Dinghuibacter silviterrae: one gene and its partner. The protein of the gene in region 2 interacts with the protein of the main gene of each other region in a pairwise test. Links are inferred from orthologs where the notes say so. Each region holds a gene or a part of one and is shown on either strand. Other genes may lie near its edges.

Region 1 (5,540 bases), 220 kb from region 2 along the record:
CCCGGTGTAGTGGTGGTGGACGAGCCGTCCAAGGCCCAATATCCCATGCCGCTGAACGCCCACGAACGCGACGAAGTGTTTGTCGGACGGTTGCGCCGGGACGACTCCCAGCCCAATACGCTCAACCTCTGGATCGTCTCCGACAACCTCCGCAAGGGGGCGGCCACGAACGCGGTCCAGATCGCCGAGTACCTCGCAGGGAAAGGATGGCTCTAGGCGTCCTCGTGCTCGATCGCGCGATTTAAAAAGTTCAACAACGGCTGCAACGCCTCAAAGGCCTTCAGGACATTTTTCAAGAGCGCCTTGTCCGTCAACTCCGCGTCGGAAATCGAACGAATGGCTAAATAGCTTTTCAGCTTCAGGTATTCCGCCGCGGGGTTGTCTTTTTCATACCCCTTGGGCATGGTGGACAGGCTGTATTCGCCCTTGAGGATTTCCCCGTATTGCGTGACGAAGGCTTTTGCCTTGACTATTTTTTGAAACTCGTCCCAGCAGTAGTCGATCTCCTGGCGGATCTTTTTTACCTCTTTGGCTTCGGGCATCCAGAGACCGCCGCCCATAAAGCTTTCACCCCCGGGCTGGATGTGGATGTAATAACCGGCGTAAATGGATTTCTTGCCGCCCCGGTCGAGGGAGGCACCCATGTTTGTTTTGTACGGAGCCTTGTTTTTGGAGAACCGGACGTCCCGGTTGATGCGGAAAAGACAGTCTTTCGCCTTCAGCGTGCGGAGGTCTTCGTCCTTTTTGGCATGGGCGTCGAGTACTTTTTGAATAAAATCAGAGAAGTCGCCTTTGGCGGCGTCATAGGCGTCGCGATGGGCGTCGAACCAGGGTTTGTTGTTGTTCTTAGCCAGTTGCTTCAGGAACTGAAGCGTCGAAGGTTGTAGCATAGGGGCAAAAATAGGAGTTTCCGCGGACCCGCCGCGGGTGCGCCCTATTGCACCCCGCTCCAGTTCTCCCCGCTGCGAATACGGTACAACGTCATTTCGCTAACGCCGTATTTATCGGCCAGTTGGCGATAGGTATACTTCCGCTTTGGATCGGACAGTGTCGCTTTGATGCGTTTGACCTGGGATACCGTTAGCTTCAACCCCTTGGAGTGGGCCGCCTTTTCGCGCTGACGCTGTTTGTAGGCAATCTTGTCCGGGCTGAGCTGCTGGTGGGCGCTCATTTCCTCCAGGGTGGCCCAACGGAGGTTGCGGGCGCTGTTGTCCAGCTTATTGTGGTTGATGTGGATGACAAAACGATGCCGGGACGAGGGTTTGGGGTGGAACAGGCGGGCGACTTCCCGGTGGATATAGATCGTCCCCTTGTTGCCCGGGCGGTGAAGGTTGAGGGTGCGGTACCCCGTGGTGATGGACCCGTTGAGGAGCTGTCCGTCCTCCATAAGGGATTCCGTATAGCTGCATGCGCGGCCTTGATTCGAGATGGCGTACTGTTTGCGCATATCCTTCCAACCGGAAAATTGAAGCGGCTTCCAAACTTCGCCTGGGATCTTTTTGATCATAAAGAGGATTTCCTTTTAAAGATACGAATCCCTTTTTGTACATGCAAGAAGGTGAAATCACGGGGGTGGACCCGGGAAGGATACCTCACGCCCGTCCAACCAGCGCCAGGAACGCCTCCTCCGTTAGAATACGGATACTGCTTATTTTTTTGGCCTTTTCCAGTTTGGAGCCGGCGTCCTCCCCGACGACGAGGTAATTCAGCTTGCTGCTGACCCCGCCCAGGATCTTCCCGCCGTTTTGTTCCACGAGACCCTCGGCTTCACTGCGGGTCATTTGTTGCAAGGTGCCCGTGAACAAGAAAGTCTGGTCCTGGAGGGCGCCCCCGGTCGCCGGGGTAGAATGGGTGTTGCGCAAGTTGAGACCCAGGGATTCGAGCACGGACAGCATGTGGAGGTTGTCCTTGTTGTGGAAAAACTGGTAGATGCTGCCCGCCACTTTTGGACCTACGTCCTCCAGCTCCAGGAGCTGTTCCTCGGTGAACCCGGCGAAGTCGAGGAGGTGGTCCACCGCCTGGGCGAGGGTTTTGGCGGTGGTTTCGCCTACGTAGCGGATCCCCAGCGCAAAAATAAGCCTGTATAACGGCTGGGTCCGGCTGGCGTCTATTGCGGTCTGGAGGTTGGTCATTGATTTTTTGCCAAACCCTTCGAGTTCCGCGATTTTGTCAAAGGGGAGGGTATAGATGCCGGGGACGTCTTTGAGCCAGCCGAGCTCATAAAAGCGGCGCACGTTGGCTTCGCCCAGGCTCCGGATGTCCATGGCGTCCTTTGATACAAAATGGATGATGCGTTCCACCACCTGGGCGGGGCAGTTGATGTTGACACAGCGCCAGACGGCTTCGCCCTCCGGTTTGACGAGCGGGTCGCCGCAGACGGGGCAGTGCTTGGGAAAATGAATGACTTTCTCGGACCCGTCGCGCAATTCCGGCTGGGACTTGACGATATAGGGGATGACGTCCCCGGCCCTTTCCACCAGGACGGTGTCGCCTAACCGGAGGTCTTTTTCCCGTACATTTTCCTCGTTGAACAGGGAAACTGAAGTGACGGTCACCCCGCCGATACCGACCGGGTCGATCTTTCCGACCGGTGTCACGGCCCCGGTCCTGCCTACCTGGAATTCTACCTTCCGGAGCTTGCTGGTGCCCTGGCGGGCCTTGAATTTATAGGCGATGGCCCAGCGGGGGTGGTGGGTGGTCATGCCGAGCCGGTCTTGTACCGCGAGGTCGTCCACCTTGATGACCATCCCGTCGATCTCGTAGGGGAGGTTGTCCCGTCCTTGTTCGAATTCCAGACAATAGTCGATGACGGCCTGTATGCCTTTGAAGACCCGTTTTTCTTTTTGGGGGCTGCGGAAGCCCAGGTCCCACAACATTTCGAGCATACCCGAGTGGGTGTGGGGCGTCTCAGAAGCGCCGGTCGGCGTCCAGTAGCTCACATGGTAGAGAAAGGCCTCCAGGTTGCGCCGCCCCACCTCTTTGGGGTCCTTCATGCGGAGCGACCCCGCCGCCGCGTTCCGCGGATTGGCCAGGGGCGCCAGGTTTTGCTCCGCCAGCTGGTCGTTGAACTTTTTGAAATTGGCTTTATTGATGAGCACTTCTCCCCGGATCTCGACCTGTTGGATACCGTATTTGGAAAAGGCCGCGGAGAGCGGCACGGAGCGGATCTGGCGGATATTGACGGTAATGTCGTCCCCGCTGACGCCGTCTCCGCGGGTGGCGCCCCTGGTGAGGAGGTCTTGTTCGTAGATGAGGGAGATGCTGGCGCCGTCGAACTTCGGCTCGACGCAATAGGTCATCTCCTCGTGGCCGCTCAGCTCCCTGGCTTTGCGGTCCCAGTCGAGGAGGTCGTCGGCGTTGTAGGAGTTTTCAAGGGACAACATCGGTACGAGGTGGGCCACCGTCGGAAAGTCTTTGGAAAGGTCTTTAGCTACCCGTTGTGTGGGCGAGTCGGGGGTGATCAGCGTGGGATCGGCGGCTTCCAGGTGCTCCAGCACCTTGTAGAGTTTATCGTATTCCTGATCAGCCAGGAGCGGGTCGTTGAGGATGTAATAACGGTTCTCATGGAAGCGCAGCACTTGGCGAAGGTCGTCCAGTCGGCTTACAGAAATTTTTCTGTCGGCCGCCAGCTGCAGGAGTTCGTTGGTTAACTCGGTATAATACTTAGTGTTATCCATCAGTGTGTGGGGTATTCTTGACCCGTAAAAATAGCCCCCCTTTTGGGCAGAAAATATTAATGTGTAATATTTACACAAATCTTTTTATAGATTTGTCCCCGAACGTTTGCTTATGAACAGGAGCTTGCCACTAACCGCGGGGAAGGGAGCCTTGATCCAGGATGCTGTACAAATGGTCGCTTCCTATCCCAAAACCGCCCTCACCGTTGACTGCGTCATCTTCGGGTTTGAGGAGAATGAATTAAAAGTATTGCTGATCCGGAGCGACCTCCAGGCCTACAAGGGGCTTTGGACCCTGCTGGGGGACGTCGTCCGTGAAAGCGAAGACCTGGGGGACGCCGCTTACCGGGTCCTGAGGGAGCGGACGGGTCTGAACGATATTTTTCTGGAACAGGTCCAGACCTTTAGTTCCCCGGGCCGGCATCCGGGGGGAAGGGTGACCACGGTCGCCTTTTATTCCCTGATCAACATCCGCCACCACCGGCTAAAAACCCTGGACAACGAGGTCCACTGGCACAACCTCCAGTCGATAGAGGCCATGGGTTTTGACCACAAGGACATTTTAGACGTCTGTCACCAGCGCCTCCAGCGCCGGGTACAGGAACACCCGCTGGGTTTCAACCTGTTGCCCGACAAGTTTTCGCTCCGGGAGCTCCAGAACCTGTACGAAGCCATCCTGGACATAAAACTGGACCGGAGGAATTTCCGGAAGAAATTTTTTTCCATGGACTTCCTGATCGATACCGAGGAATACGAGGTGGATGTACCCCACCGGCCGGGTAAACTTTACAAGTTCAATTTCCAGAAATACCAGCGTCACCAACGGAAGTGGTTTGGAATCGATTTCTAGTGGGCGCGAAAATTATTTTTATATTGTGTAAAAAATACACATTTTTGTACCGCGATTGCAGCTTGCTATATGCCTAAAATGAACGACAACGCTTATGAGAAGGTTCGCCGGCAGGAAAAGACATCCCTTCCGGCATGGATACGAATGTTCGCACGTCTGTCGTTTCTGCTGATCGCGACCGCCGGGACGACCCCGGGAAACGCACAACTCCTGACCGGCAGCCCTACTTTTCCCCAGGATACCAGTACGATTACCATCACGCTTGATGCCACCTTAGGCAACCAGGGTCTGCTGAACTATTCGGATCCGGCGCATGTATACGTCTATACCGGTGTGATTACGAGCGCCAGTACGAGCGCCTCGGACTGGCTGCACCTGCCCTTCTCCAACTGGAGTGCGGATACAACCGCCGCGGCGCTGGCCACTTATCTGGGGAACAACAAGTACCAGTATACGATTCACAACATCCGTTCTTTTTACAACGTACCGGCGGGGGAAACCATCGAGAAAATCGCCATCCTTTTCCGGAGCGCCGACGGCAATACCGTTCAGCGCAACACCGACGCCAGCGACATGTTCCTGACGGTATATACCGGCGCGCTGGCGGGCCAGTTTACGGCCCCGCCCTTCCAACCGTTGTATACGCCTGCCCCCCAGCCGCTCAGCCCGGCGCAGGGGAGCACGCTGCCGGTGACCTTTGTCACCAACCAGGCGGCGAACCTGCAACTGTGGTATAACGGTACCAGCGTAGGCACGGCCACCGGCGCCACATCCGTACAGGCCACCCTGTCCGTGGCAACTACCGGTAACCAGCAAGTGATCGCGACTGCCAGCGCGGGGGCGACCAGCATCAGCGATACGATCAACTTTTTTGTAGCGGGGGCGACCACGATTGCGCCTTTGCCCGCCGGCATACAGGAAGGGATCAACTATTTACCCGGTGATACCTCCGTCGTGCTGGCGTTTTATGCGCCGTTGAAACACAAGGTGGTCGTGGTGGGGGACTTTAACAA
Region 2 (4,138 bases):
TCGACAGCCTTTTTGAAAAAAAAGTAAAGCCCAATTCACCGGAGGGCGAAACCCTTCAGGTAGCTCTACTGCTGATCAAGCATTACGAAGACCAGCACTACCCAATTCCTTACCCCGATCCTATTGACGCGATTAAAGCTAAAATGCAGGAGAAGGGGTTGCGGAACAAAGACCTCGTCGGCAAGGTGGGGTCAAAGGGGTATATCTCCGCCGTCCTCAACAAAAGAAAACCGTTGACGCTGGAGTTGGCAAAAATCTTTCGAAGAGAACTTGGCGTTTCAGCGGAAGTCTTGTTGTCTTAAAAGAGGGCGCCCTTTTTTACATCACCACATTAATCATCTTCCCCGGCACATACACCACCTTCTTGTGGGGCTTCCCGTCGAGCCATTTCTGGACGATGTCGTTGGCCAGCACCATGCGTTCGACGTCCGCGGTGGACGCATCGAGGGCGATGTCCATTTCGGTACGGGTCTTGCCGTTGATGGCGATGGGATAGACCTTGGATGACTCGACAAGGTACTTGGGCTCGAACACGGGGTATGGAGCGTCCAGGATGGACGTCCTGTAGCCCAGTTGGTGCCAGAGTTCCTCAGAAACGTGAGGTGCGTAGGGCGTGAGCAGGATCAGCAGCGGGCCCAGGATGGCCTTTTTGTGGCAATCCAGGTCGGCGAGTTCGCCGGTGCAGATCATAAAGGCGCTGACCGCGGTATTGAAAGAAAAACGCTCGGTATCCTCCTCGATCTTTTTGATGGCCTTGTGGAGGACCTTGCGTTCCGCGTCAGTCGGGGTGGCGTCGTTCCAGACGGCGCCTTTTTGCTCGTCAAAGAACAAACGCCAGAGCTTGCGCAGGAAGCGGTGGACGCCTTCGATGCCCTTGGTGTCCCAGGGTTTGCTTTGCTCAACGGGGCCGAGGAACATTTCGTACATGCGGAAGGTGTCGGCGCCGTAGCGTTCCACCAACACATTCGGGTTAACGGTGTTGAAAAGGCGCTTACTCATTTTTTCCACTTCGGTTCCGCAGATATAACGGCCGTCTTCGAGAATAAAGTCAGCGTTGGCATATTCCTTACGCCAGGCGCGGAACGCCTCCAGATCGAGCTCAAGCCCGTCAACGATATTGACGTCTACATGCAATGCGTCGGTTTCATAAGCGCCGCGCAGGCCGGCGGAAACAAACTGGCCGGTTTCGCGGACCCGGTATACGAGCCGGCTGCTCCCCTGTATCATCCCCTGATTCACCAGCCGCTTAAACGGCTCGTCAAAGCCGATGTGTTCGAGGTCGAACAGGACCTTTGTCCACATACGGCTGTAGAGGAGGTGTCCGACGGCGTGTTCGGTGCCGCCTATATAGAGGTCGACCTGGTTCCAGTAGTCGCTGACGCGCCGGTCGCAAAAGGCAGTATTATTCCCAGGGTCCATATACCGCAGGAAGTACCAACTGCTGCCGGCATACCCGGGCATGGTGTTGGTCTCCAGGTGACGGGCGGTCCAGGCGGGAATGTTGGCCAGGGGGCCTTCGCCCTCTGGGCCGGGGCCATATTTCTCGATGTGGGGCAGTTCGAGGGGGAGTTCCGAAACGGGCAACGGTGAAGCAATCCCGTCCGACCAGACGATCGGGAACGGTTCGCCCCAGTAGCGTTGGCGGCTGAAGGCGGCGTCGCGCATCTTAAAGTTCACCTTGCGGCGGCCGATCTTCATGGATTCCAGACGGTCGATGACGACACCGATGGCATCGCGCATGACCTGCCCGTCCAGAAACCCGCTGTTGGAAAGAACGGCGTCTTTGGTGGGGTTGGCGGCCTCACCGGTATAATGGGAGCCGATGATGTTGGTAATGGGGAGGCCGAAATGCTGCGCGAACTTGAAGTCGCGCTCGTCCCCGCAGGGCACGGCCATGATGGCGCCGGTGCCGTAACCCGCCAGGACGTATTCGGAGATCCAGACGGGGATGCGGCGATCCGGGTCGAAGGGGTGGACAGCGTAAGCCCCGGTAAAGCAACCGGTAATTTTTTTCTCGGCCATGCGTTCCCGTTCGCTCCGGCTTTTCACGTAGGTGACATATTCGGAAACGGCAGCGGCCTGATCAGAGGAAACAATGCGCTGGATGAGCTCATGCTCAGGTGCCAGGACCAGGAAGTCGACCCCAAAGATGGTATCGGGGCGGGTGGTATAGACTTCGATGCGATCGGAGGCGTCAAAAAGCGCAAAGTGCAGGTTCGCGCCATAGCTCTTGCCAATCCAGTTGGTCTGCATCTCTTTCATGGCATCGCTAAAGGCGATGCGTTCGAGCCCTTCCAGGAGGCGGTCGGCGTATTCGGTGATCCGGAGGTACCACTGACGGAGCTTTTTCTTGACAACGGGATATCCCCCGCGTTCGCTCAGGCCGTTGATCACCTCGTCGTTGGCCAGGACGGTGCCCAGGGCCTCGCACCAGTTGACCTCTCCGTAACCGCAATAGGCGAGGCGGTATTGCATCAGGATGTCGGCCTTTTCACGAGGTGTGAAGCCGGCCCAGGCAACCGAGTCGAACCGGAGCGCTTCGTTCCCCGGACAGGGCGCGCCCTCGTTCCCTTCCAGGACAAAGGCGGCTTCGAGAACGCTGATGGGGCGGGCCTTCCCTGCTTTGCGGTCAAAATAGCTGTTGAACAGCTCCAGGAAGATCCACTGGGTCCATTTATAGTAAGAAGGTTCGCTGGTCCGGAGCTCCCGGCTCCAGTCGAAGCAAAAACCGATGTTATCGAGCTGTTCGCGGAAGGAACGGATATTGGCGTCCGTGGTCACGGCGGGGTGTTGACCGGTCTCCAGGGCGTATTGCTCCGCGGGCAGGCCGAAGGCGTCATACCCCATGGGATGCAGCACGTTAAAGCCTTTGAGCCGTTTGTAGCGGGCGTATATATCCGAGGCGATGTAACCGAGGGGATGCCCTACGTGAAGACCGGCCCCGCTGGGATAGGGGAACATGTCCAGGACGTAGTATTTGGGTTTGGAAAAGTCATTTTCCACCTTGTAAGCGCCTGACTGCGTCCATTCGCGTTGCCATCTCTTTTCGATGTCTCTGAAGTTATATTCCATAGTAATATTTTGGGGCGCTGGTTCGTTAGAAGGAGAACAAAAGTACGTAAACAAGCTAAAATCTATATTTTTGAGGACATGACCACCGCTACTACGAGCAAGTTTTCCGCCAAGCGCTCCAAGCCCTCTTATTTTTTTTCGATCCTGGGCGTAGCCCTTGTATTGTTCATTATAGGGATCCTGGGGTGGATCGTCATCAACGCCGGCAAGCTGGAAGAGTACCTTAGGGGTAATGTGGAGATCCAGGCCTTTATCCGGGAAAATACCCCCCAACGGGAAGTGGACAGCCTGAAGGCCTATATCGCCGCGCAGCCCTATACGCGCCAGGTCGAATACGTGTCGAAGGATATGGCCAAGGAGCGCTTTGTCAAAGACGGGAACGACGACTGGTCAAGGGTTCTGGACTACAACCCCCTCCCGGCCAGCCTGGATTTCAAGGTCGCGGGCGAATATGTCAACCAGGACAGTCTATCGGCCATCACCCGGGACATCCAGCAACACCTCATCATCAGCGAGGTCAAGTACCCGGTGGCCGTAGTCGACAACCTCAACCGGAACGTCCGCAAGGCCGAGCTCATCCTCCTGGTGATCGTCATCCTGCTGGGCATCGTCGCCATCGTGCTGATCGATACGACCATCAAACTATTTATGTTTAGCAACCGGTTCCTGATCAAAACCATGCAAATGGTGGGGGCCACCCGGGTCTTTATCGCCCGTCCGTTCAGCCTGAAAGCGGTCCTTAATGGGCTGATCAGCTCCGTCCTGGCCATCATGGCAATCGTCGCCCTGATTTTCTGGGCCGAACAGGCGCTACCAGACCTCAAAGCATTGAGAGACAACATATTGCTGGGTGCTCTTTTTGGATCCATGCTCGTGATCGGGGTCAGCATCACCTACCTCAGCACCTACCGGTCTGTGGTAAAATATTTAAAAATGAAGCTCGACGACTTGTACTAGAGCCGAAAAGTTTACATTTGACGCCTTAAAGCATTGACCCCATGGCCAAACAAGCCGAAAACGTGAAAAAAGAGACCGTTGCCGCCAAACGTACCTCCACCCTTTTCGA

The links.
Region 1: the proteins of leuS (region 2) and ligA interact in binary tests that used the Escherichia coli proteins (3 or more experiments, as listed by UniProt). The link is inferred for Dinghuibacter silviterrae from one-to-one orthologs.

What each region holds. Positions count from the first base shown.
Region 1 is NZ_SODV01000001.1:1,081,554-1,087,093, forward strand. The notes cover bases 1,136-4,059. They hold ligA (NAD-dependent DNA ligase LigA), read right to left. Parts: upstream 3,678-4,059; coding sequence 1,593-3,677; downstream 1,136-1,592. Other genes in these bases: EDB95_RS04790 (HNH endonuclease), read right to left, coding at 1,136-1,507; EDB95_RS04800 (NUDIX hydrolase), read left to right, coding at 3,790-4,059. Also shown: EDB95_RS04780 (aspartate-semialdehyde dehydrogenase), read left to right, coding at 1-216; EDB95_RS04785 (DUF2461 domain-containing protein), read right to left, coding at 213-890; more of EDB95_RS04790, read right to left, coding at 935-1,135; more of EDB95_RS04800, read left to right, coding at 4,060-4,527; EDB95_RS04805 (alpha-amylase family glycosyl hydrolase), read left to right, coding at 4,606-5,540. UniProt on the Escherichia coli protein: DNA ligase that catalyzes the formation of phosphodiester linkages between 5'-phosphoryl and 3'-hydroxyl groups in double-stranded DNA using NAD as a coenzyme and as the energy source for the reaction.
Region 2 is NZ_SODV01000001.1:1,304,376-1,308,513, reverse strand. Bases 119-3,400 are described here. They hold leuS (leucine--tRNA ligase), read right to left. Parts: upstream 3,073-3,400; coding sequence 319-3,072; downstream 119-318. Other genes in these bases: EDB95_RS05790 (cell division protein FtsX), read left to right, coding at 3,151-3,400; EDB95_RS05800 (helix-turn-helix domain-containing protein), read left to right, coding at 119-302. Outside these bases: more of EDB95_RS05800, read left to right, coding at 1-118; more of EDB95_RS05790, read left to right, coding at 3,401-4,029; EDB95_RS05785 (DUF3098 domain-containing protein), read left to right, coding at 4,071-4,138.